Spirosoma aureum: one gene and its partners. The protein of the gene in region 3 binds, or shares a complex with, the protein of the main gene of each other region. Links are inferred from orthologs where the notes say so. Each region holds a gene or a part of one and is shown on either strand. Other genes may lie near its edges. The genes, in order: tsaB, tsaE and tsaD.

Region 1 (4,955 bases), 990 kb from region 3 along the record:
ACTAAGCTCATCCGAAAATTCGGTTTTCATGCGGGGCCACAACGATTGAGCGAAGTCGTCCAGATTCGTTATTTTGTCGCCTTCAAAAATATAGTACGTGAAGTTATCAAGCCGTTTGATCGTCTGATCATCCACGCCGAAAGCACTTGGGTTACCGATTTTAATCGGATCATGAGCATGACGCAACCGGCGATAGATCATCATTGGTCCAATCCCGAATTCCTCCAGAAACAGAACCCTCTTGAACGACTGCTTTAAGGGATAATCGACGGCTATAAACTTACGCAGAACGTTAAACTGCGTATCAAAATACTTGAATTCCTTAACTTGAAAAGCTGAGAAAGCCTTTATCGTATTTCCTTCCTGAAACTGGACAATTTCTGCCTTCCAATTATAACTTAGATCACCTGTCAGAACGGTACCATTAGCCAGTGATAATTCGCCACGATTCCACAGCGTTTTAGCCATTGCCTTGCCTCCCACAAAGCTTAACCAAAGAATTGTTAATAATATCCCCTTTTTCATAATCACTCGTCGTCATGACCCGGATAATATTGCCGAATCTGACCGTTGGTGAACGGGAAATTGGAGGTATAGGAAGCGATTTACTAGCAATAGTTATTCAATGGTACTAATTGATTATTTTTTTGTATTTTTTAAATTATATTAAATTTGCCTCTACTCTTAAAAACTGCTTAATTTAGAGGTAAATAACTGGATATTAGAAGGATATTTTGTTGTTTAGTAAAGTTGTAGAACGGCGTACCGTACATAATTTTTTTTGACAAAAATCGACAGGCCAGCACATAAAGCCACAAATAACCTATGCCAACGGCATCTGCCGTTGAGTAAATTCAATACATAAAATAGTTGCTTATTTGATTGAATCCGTCACAGTTTCGCCAATCAGGCGCACACCATCCAGCGTAAGAGATGGAATAATTTCGGCGAAGGCATCCCGTAGTGACGGAATCCGGCCCGATAATCCGCCAGTAGCAACGGCCATACAGTCGCCATTAAGCTCGATCCGAATGCGATCAAGTAGCGAGCGAACAAGGCCTTCATAACCTAACACCACACCCGCCTGAATGGCATGCGTCGTGCTGGTGCCCAATGCCGATGAGGGTACTTCGATTGGGACTTCCGGTAGTTGAGCCGTATTGGCAAATAAAGACCGAATGGCGGTTTTGAGACCCGGAGCAATGGCAACCCCAATGATCTTTCCCTCACCTGAAACAGTCGTGAAGGTCAGTGCTGTGCCAAAATCGACCACAACACAATTCTGGTGATAGCGCGTATAGGCAGCCAGCGCGTTGGCTACTAAATCGGCTCCTATTTCGTGGGGTCTTAAAATCTCAAGGGGGAGTAGGGGATATACGCCCGGACCAACCACAATGGGCTCTAACCCAAATAGCTCGGCTAGCATAGTTCTGATTGTTGGCGTTAAATCGGGAACTACGCTACTAAGAACGGTGGTCTCAATAGAACTCAGCAGTACATTGGCTTCCAAGAGCCATAAGCGGAGTCGTGCTTCATAGGAAGCCGCTGATTCATCGCGTCGGGCGGGAGTTCGCCAGATGTTTTGCCAGCCAGTTTGATTGTAAAGTCCGAAAACGGCGTCGGTATTACCAACATCAACGATAATCTGCACGAGAGCGGAATGGGGACGGTTGCCGGGGCGAAATAAGGAGAAAAACGTCAGATTCCCACAAAATTGACCTCAATCATGAATTAACTTCAGGTTATCAAAAGAATACCTGGTTTAAAGAATGGCCTTTTTCGGCTTATTTGTCATAAAATCTTTCAAATAAAAAGGTTCGAAAGTGACAACATCCTCGAACTGCCGAGCCTCAAAGGCACCCGTCGCTAGTTTGCCGATTGTCCGGGCGGAGGGAATAATTAGCTGCTCCGGGAAAATGGCAGCAGGAGTATGGGCAAGTACTGCCCGGCATTTTTCGGCTCCATCGCCAAAAAACACAACCGTATTTTTTGCCAGCCAGTCGCTGAATGATTGTTCATCGATAATCTGTGCCGAAGTCGGGCTTACTTCCTGACCAGAGGCCTCAAACAACGCACAGTAAACCTCCATTCGACGAGCATCGATCATGGGACAGAGAAGGTAGTTCGCCGGATAATGCGCCCGAATCTGTTCGGTCATGCCGGCTAGTGTATTTATGGCCAGAAGCGGTTTGTCAAGCGCAAAGCAAAGGCCCTTGGCGGTTGAAATGCCAATTCGCAAGCCTGTATAGGATCCCGGCCCTTTAGCAACGGCAATGGCATCTAGTTGGCTAAGTGTAAAACCGCTGTGCTGCACGACATTGTCAAGTAGCGTCGTGAGCATAGCGGCCGACGTACGTTCCGTAAATAGCTCGTAACAGCCTACTAGTGTACCGTCTTTGTGCAGCGCTACCGAACAGGCTGCTGTAGACGTATCAAGCGAGAGAATAAGCATAGCAAAGAATAATGAAGCGTGTAACGTGAAGATTAATACCAATCAGGCTTTGGTCTTCACGTTACACGCTTCATTATTGATGGATTATTATTTGGCTCCTTTTAGTGTCGCTGTATACCGACCCATGTCTTTAAAGAGATCGAGCGCTGCTTTTAGTTCGGGGTCAGTAGCAAAAGATGCTTCTTTAAGACCTTTCTGGAGGTAGTAATGCCCCGCAATTTCCTGCTCCAGTAAGGTCTGGACTTCGGTTTTGAAGGTCATCATATCGGCGTCTTTGCTGTGCGAAACTTTTGTTTTCAGAGCTTTTAACTGATCCTGAATCTGATCGAAATACTTTTCTTTCTTGGCTGATGCTTCCAGCGTACCTAAATCTTTTTCAACCTGCGTCGTATAATCGTACTCTTGATTGCTGGCCCATTTGACAAATTCCTGGTATTCAGCATCAGTCAGGTGAAATTCGCGGGCGGGTTTAATGGTCGGATGCTCATGACGGTATTTTACGGCATAATCGAAAATCAACCCCTTGTTCGTCAGGCTCAGCGCAATGGGCGTTGGTGTCTGGGCTTCAATCACGACATCGGGTAAAACGCCACCACCATCGTATACAACCCGTCCGGCTTTGGTTTTGAATGCCGTTTTGAGCGAATCCGCTATTTTGCCGACACTGCCATCGGGATTGCGGTGGCTGTAATCGATGGCCTGAATGCAACGTCCGCTCGGAATGTAATACTTGGCTGTTGTAATCTTAAGTTTAGTGTTAAACGAAAGCTCACGAGTGGTTTGTACCAGGCCTTTGCCATACGTACGCTGACCGATCAGGACGCCCCGGTCGTAGTCCTGAATGACGCCCGACACAATCTCGGCCGCTGATGCGCTATGGCTGTTTGTAAGCACAACGATCGGAATTTCGAGATCTAAAGGCGGGTTTAGAGCCGTGTAGGTCTTATTCCATTCCGTTACTTTTCCTTTGGTTGTAACAACTTCTGAGTCTTTCGGAATAAAGATATTGCAGATGTCGATGGCCATGTTCAGCAACCCACCCGGATTTTCACGAACGTCGAGAACGAGCTTTTTCATTCCCTTTCCCTTCAATTCCTGGAAAGCAGTACGAACTTCGCGCGAAGCCGTTGCCGTAAAATCCTTGAGATCTATATAGCCAACGTCCTCTGAGATCATGCCGTAGTAAGGCACATTGGTCATTTTCACGACGTCGCGGCTAACGGTCAGGTCAAGCGGACCTTTTTGTCCGTAGCGTTGAACTGTCAGTTTAACGTTCGTATTTGTCTGACCTTTAAGGAGCTTACCAGTATCGGTATCTTTGCGGGTTTTTATATCCACGCCATCGATCTTCAGAATCTCATCACCGATTTGTAGCCCCGATTTTTCGGCCGGAGTTCCTTCATAAACCATGAGCACAATACTCTTATTCTGCCGCTGGCCAATCAAGGCACCAATACCATTATAACGACCCGTGGTCATGGTCATGTAGTCCTCAATTTCGTCTTCGGCAAAGAAGTTTGTATATGGATCGAGCGCCTTCAGCATGGCGTCGATGCTGGTTTTGACCATCCGATTCGGGTTTATCTCATCAACATAATACATGTTCAGTTCTTTGAACAAGGTAGCGTATATGTCGAGGTTGCGTGCGATCTCGAAGAAACGATCGTCGGTTTTCATCGCAACCAGCGATAAACTTCCGGCCAGGGCACCAGCCAGGGCAAGGGATTTCCACTGTTTTTTCATAACCATCGGGCATTAGGAAGCCAGTTCAGGCCGTCAATTCGTGAATAAATTTCTCTTTATCATCAATAAATAAGGCAATTCGACATACGGATCGTTGAATGCCCATCGGTCCTCTCATTGTTACGGGTTCCTGTACGGTAATAAGCACATTCGGTGCCGTAAGGAACGCGCCATTCATGGTGTTGGCGTTGCGCTCCGGTTTATTGTTTATCGCTCTTATCTGTTCAACGTTTTGGCGATCAATTACGCCGTATCCCCGAAGGCCAAATCGAAGCACAATTCGGTTGGTTTGTATCAGCACTGGCCGTTTGATGGTTGCCATCAGATCGGCCACGAAAAATAAAAGACCATAAAAACCCGCTACCGTTGCAAACCAGGCTATTGTCGGATTCCATCGATTCACCAGCAGATGTACGACCAGCGTTTCGATTAAACCAATCAGAACAAGCCCGACCGTTAACGTAGCCTGACCCGATTTATGATGCGATGTGAAGGCCACATCAGATTCTGCTTTTTCAACAGGAACCAGCCAGCCAGCCAGGCCATAGCGTAGCAATGACAGTTCGCTTACCAAAATACGATTAAATCGGGAATGCCCCAGCGTTACATCGAGACTTTTAAGAAGATTAGCGGTAAAATCGACCGCCTTTGTAGTCAACTGCCTGTAATGCCGGATAATCTGATTGACACGAATAAGGGCATAACCAAGAAACCCAACCTCAAGAATCACGAATGTCCACCTCAATGATCCGACCAATTG
Region 2 (4,751 bases), 610 kb from region 3 along the record:
CACGCTGTCTGCGGGGTCATTACCATTTTGAAGCGAAAAAAATGTTCAACATGGTACCCTACATCGATGAAAAAATCTATAATCCGCTCGATCTGAACAGTACGAAAGTGCCTAATGACAAAGACATATGGCCCAATATTGTTGATGATCTGAAATTTGCTTACGACAATCTGCCCGAAGTACAGTCGCAGAAAGGTCGGGTAACCAAATGGGCTGCCGCAGCCTTGTTGGCTAAAGCCTATGTTTTTCAGCAGAAATGGGCAGAGGCCAAACCGTTGCTGGAAGCCGTTCTTGCCAGCGGGAAGTACAAGCTGATGGACAGGTACCATGATAATTTCAAGACGGTAACGAATAATAATTCGGAGTCAATTTTTGAGATTCAGTATTCGGTTAATGACGGTACAGGTGAAAACGGCAACAATGGAGCTGTGCTGAACTACCCGTATGCCGGTCCGACCACCTGCTGTGGCTTTTTCCAGCCCGCACAGAACCTGGTCAATGCGTTCAAAACCGACGCCAATGGCTTGCCAATGCCCGCAACGTTCAATGATTCGGATGTAATAAGCGATCAGGGCATTGAGTCGACACAGCCGTTCACACCTTACGCGGGTACACTTGACCCACGTCTGGACTGGACAGTTGGCCGACGCGGCATTCCATTTCTCGATTGGGGAATAATGCCTGGAAAGTCGTGGGTACGCGACCAGGGCAATGGCGGCCCTTATGAAGGCAAAAAGCACTTATTCTATAAGACAGATGTCGGCACGAACACCTTCGCCAGCAATTCGCGTCTGAACGCCAATAATTACCGGATGATCCGTTTATCGCACGTATACCTCTGGCTGGCTGAGTGTGAAATTGAAGTAGGAAGCCTCGAAAAAGCCAGGGAATACGTCAACGTGATCCGGAAACGGGCTGCTAATCCCGATGGTTTTGTGAAACTGGATGACGGTAAGCCAGCGGCTAATTATGTCATTAGCCAGTATACGACCCCCTGGGCCGATAAAGCCGCAGCCCGCACGGCCGTACGGTTCGAGCATAGACTGGAATTTGGCATGGAAGGTCACCGCTTCTTTGATCTCGTGCGCTGGGGTATAGCTGATCAGACTCTGAATGCGTATATGGCGAAAGAGGCCAGATTACGCACGTATTTTAACGGAGCCTCCTTCTCAAAAGGAAAGCACGAATATTACCCGATTCCATTGCAGGAGATTTTGAATAGTAAGATTAGTGGCAAGGAAACACTAAAACAGAATCCTGGCTATTAATTTCATATAAGCAGCACCAGTGGGCAGTGAACAAATAAAGGTGTTCGGCTGCCCACTTTTTTTGTCGCTAGAATCCCGGTTTATGGAAATTTTTATCCGCCCAGCCCAATCATCGGACATTGCTTAAACAGCTTTCTGGCAATGGGGGGTCAAGGGCTCCAGAAATAGTGTTGAGATGCATCACTAACCCCTGAAACGACCCGGAAGCTAAGAAGCTATTAAGTAAACCAATGCGAAAAGAGTGGACCTCCTAAAAATCTGTATCTTTGCAGGCTGTTAGTTTCTGGATACGGGTTGATTCATTTCGTATTGACTCGACCCTAACTGACTTGGGCTAAATTGACTAATCCAGATCAATGCCGGATTATGACGTTACACTTTCATCGACTCGACGAATTAGATACGGTTGCTCATCAATTACTGGCCGAAGGACGAAAGTATTCGGTATGGCTGTTTGAAGGCGAGATGGGTGCTGGTAAAACAACACTGATTAAAGCACTTTGCCGGGCATTAGGTGTCGTCAGTATGGTACAAAGTCCAACCTTTTCGATTGTTAACGAGTATACAACGCACGAAGGCAGGTCGGTCTATCACTTCGATTGCTACCGACTCCGCAATGAAGCCGAAGCGCTGGACATTGGTATCGAAGAGTATTTTGATTCAGGTGATTATTGTTTCATTGAGTGGCCGGAACGCATCGAATCGCTGTGGCCTGCCACCTACTATCAGATCCATCTTTCAGCCGATCATGTCGGCCGCCGAACGGTGGAAACTTTATCAGTTGACTAGTTTTCGAAGGGTAGGCTTGTACCTATTCATGTTTCTATCTACCGAAAACTGAAAACGATTAGCAAGTGACTGGATTCGAGGAATTGGCTAAGCAAACAGCCTTATATCCCAAAGAAGCTCCGATGGCCGTAAAGACCAGTCGGAACGGTTTACTTATCGGTCTGCCGAAAGAAGTATCACTTCAGGAGAACCGTATCGCACTCACGCCCGAAGCCGTGGCCATTCTGGTCCGTAACGGCCACAATGTAATCGTTGAAAAAGGAGCTGGCGAAAAAGCCAAATTCTCGGATACGGAATACAGTGAAGCCGGAGCACAAGTTGCGCAATCACCCCAGGAAGTATATGAGGCCAATCTGATTTTAAAAGTTGAACCACTCGTCGAGTCGGAGTTCGACCACATAAAATCAGGCAGTACGGTTATTTCAGCCCTGAATTTACCTGCTCACGACCGGGGTTATTTCGAAAAAATCAACAACAAAAACCTGACAGCGTTCGGGTATGAATACATTGAAGATCAGGCCGGCAATATGCTTATTATCCGCTCGATGAGCGAGATTGCAGGCAGTACCGTCATGTTGATTGCCGGTGAATACCTGAGCAACGCCGATAATGGGCGGGGCATTATTCTGGGTGGCATTACGGGAGTACCTCCCACCAAAGTAGTGATGCTCGGAGCCGGAACCGTTACCGAATATGCTGTCCGGACGGCCCTGGGTATGGGGTCCGACGTGAAGGTGTTCGACAAGCATCTGTACAAGCTTCAGCGGCTCAAATATTCCGTTGGCCAACACGTCTACACGTCTATTATCGACTCCGACACACTAGCGGAAGCCATTCAGCGCGCAGATGTGGTCATTGGTGCCATGCGGGCAGAAGATGGCCTAAGTCCGATTGTTGTAACCGAGGAGATGATTAGCCGCATGAAACCGGGTTCTGTGATCATCGACGTGTCAATCGATCAGGGCGGCAACTTCGAAACCTCACGAATGACGACCCATAAACACCCCACATTTAAGCACATGGGTGTCATCCACTACTGTGTACCCAATATTGCAGCACGCGTCGCCTACACGGCCAGCATGGCCCTCAGTAACATCTTTTTACCTTTTCTGCTTGAAACTGGTACTACGGGTGGTATTGAGCAGATGATGTATGCGAACCGTTGGTTCATGAAAGGTGTTTATGCTCATAAGGGAACGCTCACCAACGCCTACATCGCCCGGAAGTTCAACATGCGCTTCAAGGATTTGGACCTGTTGCTGGCAGCCCGATTTTAAGTTTTACAACGTCTTCAGTTTATAGGCATCTGTAGGAGGTAAGCCTTACTGGCGCGACAGTACTGAAACTGAAAACCGCACCGGCGACCCGGTGAAAACTTTTTAACATGATTAACCATAGCAACGAAAATACCCTACTCGACGATGCCAATTCGTATGATGTCAACAAAGAGTTGATGGGTGTGATATCGTCGGATTTCATCAAAGTAGCCGATCAGTTGAAAGAGGCTTCGTACCAGATCAGGAAACGTGGCTTCTCGGAATTTCCGATTTTTGTCGCATCACGCCGTGATGTTCCGGTAGGTCAGTTATTGATTGGGGCCACTGAGCTCGACAATCAATGGAACTATAAAGCATCGTTTCTGGACGAGTTCATCCAACGTGCCCTGATTGGTGCAGAATCGCTGGATTTGTGGAAAGAGAATTACAAGCAACCGGATGAATATTGCTGTTTATTTGTCGTACATGGCGATTTTGCCGGCTTTGTTTATATCCCTTATCCCGAAGACTAATAGCGTTTTTTAATCCATCCTAACAAAGCCAGGCCTTCAGGAGACCTGGCTTTATTTTTGTCAGATTGGGTACCGTTCGAAGCATCCTGTTCTGTTCCTGGGCCTCCCGCTAAGTTTTATGATCAACACACAATAATGAGCGCTGATCATCGGCAAATTCCATGTCGGCTAATAATACTTTTTCGAGAAATCCCCCCGCTAAAAAAAGCCGATAAAAAATGTCATTTATAGCGTCATTGATTGGATGATCAACTATCAGAAAATAGGCCGTAAATCGACCATAAACCCGCTAAAATCCACTACTTATCGGGCAAATTGGGGAATAAAATAATTTTACGTATATTAAGGCAATCTTACCAAAAGACCTAGGAAAAGACAAATTATTTTTGTATTTTTACAATCTGTTAGGCTCACCTGAATTTGCCATTTATTGAGCCATAAACAACAAATTTCAGACACGCTCCCATTCCGATATGACCAACGAACTGATTGAAGCAGATGCTCCCGTTGAAACCGCGCTAGGCAACTATGGTGCCGATAACATCCAGGTGTTAGAAGGTCTGGAAGCCGTTCGCAAACGTCCATCCATGTATATTGGCGACGTAGGTACGCGCGGCTTGCACCACCTCATCTGGGAAGTTGTTGATAACTCTATTGACGAGGCTTTAGCGGGCTACTGCGACAAGATAACAGTAGCAATTAATCCTGACAACTCGGTTACGGTACAGGATAATGGCCGGGGTATCCCAACAGGTATCAATACCAAAATGGGTAAGTCGGCACTCGAAATTGCCATGACGATATTACACGCCGGTGGTAAGTTCGATAAAGACACATATAAAGTATCCGGAGGTCTGCACGGCGTTGGTGTTTCCTGCGTAAATGCACTCTCGACCGACGTTCGT
Region 3 (4,879 bases):
ACCTTCAAGGCGGGTCGCCGGAGCTATGTATACCGATGGGCTCAAAAACGTCAGCAACGGTGCAATGTCTTTTGAAACAAACTGGAAATCGACACCGTATCGGGCCATTGATTTAGCGCGAAGGGCGCTGGCCTGGCGCTGTTTCTGCTGATAATAGGCCTTCATTCCGGCAGCGTCTCCTGCAAAATGAAGTTCATATTCACGAGCCAGCCGCTTTAGATCATCAATCGTACGCTGAGGCTGGAAATTACCCTGCAAGCGGGTTGTCAGGAAATCAGAATCAAGGTCAAAATAACGCTGCGTACCGATGGAGTCTTTGCGTTCGATCGACGACAGCAACGACAGTGTCCCTACGTTCAGCTTCCGCTTATTAAGACTCAACTCGGCATTGTGGAAATAGGCATTTCCAACAATATCATCCAGTTTACTGCCTTCCAGCTTAACATCTAAATCTGTTTTTACCACAAGTGAGTCAGACATATACCCTAACTCGCGCAGGTCGGCGTGTCGAATCGTACCTTGCAGGTCATAACGGTTCTTCGGACCGCGCAGATCGAATTCACCATCCACCAAAAAGTTCAGATTCGCATCAGTCATGTTTACGTGGCCATGAAAAAACGCTTTCTGTAAATTACCCTGCGCCACCACATTGTGATAATCGTATCCCTGCCAGCCCAGCCGCTCCAGTCGGCCATCAATGTCGATACTGGCCCGTTCCAAATCTGTTCCATGTCCGATAATACGACCTTCTCCGTCGAGTTTACCGAATTGGTCTGGCTGGTCGATCAACTGACCGAGTTCCAGATTCTCACTTTTCAGCGTGGCCGTGTAGGTAGTCTGATCCGAATTGTCGGCTAGTTTCAGGGCCAGATCGCCCGTTACGGTGCCAATGCTCGTCCGGAAGGTGCCTTTGGTCTTGAAATTATCGAATGCACCGACAAACTTGGCGTCAAAGCCAACGGTGCCCAGCTTTTGAATCGTGTGATTGAACGACGTGTCCGGATAATATTGGCGAATATCGGCCATATTAACCAGTGAAGGCGTAAAGGCAAAATCGACCGTTGTCCGGTCCATATCTGGCAGCCCTTTCCAGGCAATATCGCCGGCGAGTCGACTGCGGCCGCCGGGTCCAAAACGCAGATCGGTATGACTCAACCGAAACTCATTGACCGTACCCGTAAAAATGCCGCTCAGATACCAGGTTTCGTTGAGCTCCCGCAGGTAATCCGAAAAGAAACCCAGATCTTTTGACTGCACTTCGCTATCGCGAAAATGGGCCTGCATAAGCACACGGCTGTTGAAATCACTGAATGCCGATGGCCGATCATAGAAGAATGTCAGGCTGTTACGAATGATCGAGTTACCGATATGAGCGCGCAATCTGGCCAGCTCCATTTTTGTATTGCAGTACAGAAAACGGGTATCCAACTGCCGAATTAACAAGCGCGAATCCCGGTCAACGCCGGACAGTCCTTTAATGTCGAGCGCAATCGTATCGCCCAATATTAAAAAATTACTAACCTCTGCCGTCAGGTTTTTCAGCGTAAAGTGGTTGTAGTCGAATCGTTTATGATTTCGCATAAACGGTTCACGCGGATCTTCGAGCGTATAGGCTCCCTCAACCAGGTGTATGTGACTGACCGTGAACGGAACATTCTGGTTCGGAACACTGGGTTTGGCAGGATCAGACGTCAGTTCTTCGATCCGGGCAATAAATTCGTCTAGATTGGTATCACCGGTTTTCGGATTTTTGATCATCCGGACATCAGGCCGATACAACACAATTTCGTCGAGGTGAATGTTGTGCGCCGACGAATCGATGAGATTTTGCAGATCATAATCTGCATCGAGTCGCCCAACCCGAATCATGGGCCGCCCTTCACGATCGCGAATACGAACGCCGGTGAGTGTGATCGAATCGAACCATTTGATCGAAACACCCTGAATATCAACAGGAAACTGAAGTGTTTTAGAGAAACGTGTAGCCAATTCGCTCACAACCCTGGTCTGCACTGCCGGAATTTGCAGACCCAGCACAGCGCCTAGCAGCAAGCCGATCACCGTGAGCAGCAGGTAGAGCAGTGTTTTAAGGAATATGGCGAAGAATTGACGCATTCGGGCCGGAAATGCCTAATGTACAATGATTATTGGAAAATACTCCTACCTCTGACAACTAAGAGAGGGAACGGTTTAGTAGCAACTTCCATTATATATTCTACAAGAATCATTATCCATTAGTTTTGTACGGTGAATATTTTAGCTATTGAATCCTCCTGCGACGAAACATCGGCGGCTGTTTTAGCCAACGGACAGTTGAGATCCAACATCATTGCTACGCAGTTGATTCACGAACAATACGGGGGTGTTGTACCCGAACTGGCCTCGCGAGCCCACCAGCAGCATATTCTCCCCGTAGTCGAACGGGCTTTAATTGATGCAAATATAGCCAAAACGGAGCTGTCGGCCATTGCGTTCACGAGAGGACCTGGTTTATTAGGGTCATTACTGGTTGGTGCATCCTTTGCCAAAGCCCTGGCGCTGGGATTAAACATTCCGCTCATTGAGGTTAACCACATGCAGGCTCATGTTCTGGCCCATTTCATCGACGACCAGCACGAAGGCATTGCCCGTCCGAAACCGGGCTTTCCCTTCCTGTGTCTGACGGTCAGTGGCGGGCACACGCAACTCGTGCGCATCAATAGCCCGCTCACTATGGAGGTTATTGGCCAAACTCAGGACGATGCCGTTGGTGAAGCCTTCGATAAGTCGGCTAAATTGCTTAACCTCCCCTACCCTGGCGGTCCTTTGATCGACAAATATGCGAAAGCCGGTAATCCACTGGCCTACAAGTTCCCAATGGGTGAAATGCCCGGTCTGGATTTTTCATTCAGTGGTATAAAAACGGCTATTTTGTACTTTCTCCGCGATAACGTCAAGAAAAATCCTGATTTCATCGCGGAAAATCTAGCCGATATTTGTGCCAGTATCCAACATACACTGGTGCAGATGTTACTGTCGAAACTGAAGCGGGCGGTCCGCGAAACCGGGATTCACGACATTGCCATTGCGGGAGGAGTATCAGCCAACAGCGGTTTGCGTTCGGCACTCACCCAGCTTGGGAATGAACAGAACTGGAACGTTTTTATCCCGCGCTTTGAGTACTGTACCGACAATGCTGCTATGATTGCCATGGCCGCTCAGTTCAAATATGAACAGGGAGATTTTACGGCGCAGACTGTAAGTCCCCTGCCAAGAATGAGTTTTTAAGGCAACAATTCCGAACATGGTCACAATTTCCGAACTCCACATTTATCCCATAAAATCACTCGGGGGTATTTCTGTAAACGAAGCGGTCATTGAAGCAAAAGGCCTTCAATACGATCGGCGTTTTATGTTGGTTTCGCCCGATGGACAGTTTATGACCCAACGCGCCAATCAGCAGATGGCCCTGATCGACGTAGCCATTGATGGCGCTCGGTTACGCGTCTGGCATCGCCACCGCCCCGGCGATGTGCTGGAACTGCCGCTGGTCGTGCCAGACGAATCGACCGATTTGCCAGAATCACGGGAGACGATGTTGGTTACCATCTGGGATAGCCACGATGTACCGGCGGTTACGGTCAGCGACCAGGCTGATCAGTGGTTCACGGCGGCACTGGGCGTACCAAGCCGACTGGTTTTTATGCCCGATACCACCTACCGGGCCGTTGATCTGAAATACGCCCGCCAAGATGATGCGGTTAGCTTTGCCGATGGCTATCCGTATCTGCTCATTGGTGAAGCCTCGCTCGACGAACTTAATCGACGCTTACCCGTCCATGAGAATGGGCAACCTCAGGTGCTTGAGATGCTCCGGTTTCGACCCAATATTGTTGTAACCGGAAGCTTACCGAACGAAGAAGACGCCTGGAATCATTTCCAGATCGACGGAATTGATCTGTATGGCGTAAAACCCTGTGCCCGCTGTGTTCTGACTACGATTGACCCTGCAACGGGGCAAAAAGGTAAAGAACCTCTCCGAACACTGGCTACCTATCGACAGTGGAATCACAAAATTCTGTTCGGTCAGAACGTTCTGGCAGCCTCAAAGGGAGATCGGCCGCTAGGTACGCTTCGCGTTGGGCAGTTGGTTAATGTGATAAGTCGTCAGGAGCCCTGGCTGGCTCTGCCCATTACCTAAATCACATAGGGTTTCAAAACCTATGGGGTTTACCCAAGTTTATTGCCTATTGTTACCTGTTCATTGAGTCCTTTGCTTACACCTTTACGCAACGCTTATTACCTGAGTTTACCGGTCGTATTTGGGGCCGTGTTGTCGAATCGTATGGCAGCCCGGCTATCGGATGTAACACCGATACACTGGGCTACACCCCTGGTTCTGGCTCTGGTTGTTTTCATTATTTATACCGTCGACCGGCTCCTGGATATCCGGAAGCCTTCTGGACCCGCTACCGCCCGGCATCGATTTCATCGACACTACGCACCATTGCTCTGGCGGGTCGTGATGGCAGCAGCTGCACTGGCGTTTATACTGGCCTTTTTTCTACCAGGCAGTGTTATTAAGTTCGGCCTTGTTTTAGGAGGTATTTGTGCGGCCTACATTGGTGCAGTGTTTAGGCTCCCGTCACGACACCCGGCGCTGTTGTTGAAAGAGCCCTTGGTGGCTATACTCTATTCGGCGGGTGTGTGGGGCAGTGTATGGGTTCAGCGCCCACGTGTCAGTGGGATCGAAATTGCCGAATTTCTGATGTTTCTCGGTATTGCGTTTCAAAACCTGCTGCTGTTCGCCATCATGGAAAAGCGCGAACAGTCTGGCAAACGCGAATTCTCGCTGGCCACAGAATGGGGGGAAGAACGAAGTGACACCCTCCTTCGCTGG

Evidence for each region.
Region 1: the proteins of tsaD (region 3) and tsaB are in contact, whole or in part, in a solved structure (PDB 4WQ4), measured with the Escherichia coli proteins. The link is inferred for Spirosoma aureum from one-to-one orthologs.
Region 2: the proteins of tsaD (region 3) and tsaE are in contact, whole or in part, in a crystal structure (PDB 6N9A), measured with the Thermotoga maritima proteins. The link is inferred for Spirosoma aureum from one-to-one orthologs. Residues at the interface, in WP_004082750.1 of Thermotoga maritima: Cys10, Asp11, Arg49, His50, Leu82, Gly84, Gly135, Gly136, Glu154, Thr155, Leu156, Asp157, Asp158, Ser159, Glu162, Asp165, Lys166, Arg169, Leu170, Tyr175, Lys213, Thr214, Leu217, Tyr218, Gln221, Arg222, Asn324; in WP_004082108.1 of Thermotoga maritima: Leu37, Gly38, Lys46, Lys57, Val59, Lys60, Ser61, Thr63, Phe64, Thr65, Leu66, Met67, Val69, Pro71, Tyr82, Arg83, Leu84, Asp86, Asp88, Phe89, Asp93, Ile128, Asp130, Glu131, Arg134.

What each region holds. Positions count from the first base shown.
Region 1 is NZ_CP050063.1:1,337,991-1,342,945, forward strand. What follows is about bases 608-3,595. They hold tsaB (tRNA (adenosine(37)-N6)-threonylcarbamoyltransferase complex dimerization subunit type 1 TsaB), read right to left. Parts: upstream 2,453-3,595; coding sequence 1,763-2,452; downstream 608-1,762. Other genes in these bases: G8759_RS05455 (type III pantothenate kinase), read right to left, coding at 875-1,651; G8759_RS05465 (S41 family peptidase), read right to left, coding at 2,540-3,595. Outside these bases: G8759_RS05450 (hypothetical protein), read right to left, coding at 1-525; more of G8759_RS05465, read right to left, coding at 3,596-4,195; G8759_RS05470 (hypothetical protein), read right to left, coding at 4,221-4,955. UniProt on the Escherichia coli protein: Required for the formation of a threonylcarbamoyl group on adenosine at position 37 (t(6)A37) in tRNAs that read codons beginning with adenine.
Region 2 is NZ_CP050063.1:1,712,599-1,717,349, reverse strand. Bases 562-3,345 are described here. They hold tsaE (tRNA (adenosine(37)-N6)-threonylcarbamoyltransferase complex ATPase subunit type 1 TsaE), read left to right. Parts: upstream 562-1,634; coding sequence 1,635-2,057; downstream 2,058-3,345. Other genes in these bases: G8759_RS06925 (alanine dehydrogenase), read left to right, coding at 2,123-3,334; G8759_RS06935 (RagB/SusD family nutrient uptake outer membrane protein), read left to right, coding at 562-1,268. In the rest of the region: more of G8759_RS06935, read left to right, coding at 1-561; G8759_RS06920 (hypothetical protein), read left to right, coding at 3,442-3,846; gyrB (DNA topoisomerase (ATP-hydrolyzing) subunit B), read left to right, coding at 4,320-4,751. UniProt on the Escherichia coli protein: Required for the formation of a threonylcarbamoyl group on adenosine at position 37 (t(6)A37) in tRNAs that read codons beginning with adenine.
Region 3 is NZ_CP050063.1:2,327,322-2,332,200, reverse strand. The notes cover bases 1,346-4,257. They hold tsaD (tRNA (adenosine(37)-N6)-threonylcarbamoyltransferase complex transferase subunit TsaD), read left to right. Parts: upstream 1,346-2,247; coding sequence 2,248-3,267; downstream 3,268-4,257. Other genes in these bases: G8759_RS09310 (hypothetical protein), read left to right, coding at 4,253-4,257; G8759_RS09315 (MOSC domain-containing protein), read left to right, coding at 3,284-4,180; G8759_RS09325 (translocation/assembly module TamB domain-containing protein), read right to left, coding at 1,346-2,115. Also shown: more of G8759_RS09325, read right to left, coding at 1-1,345; more of G8759_RS09310, read left to right, coding at 4,258-4,879.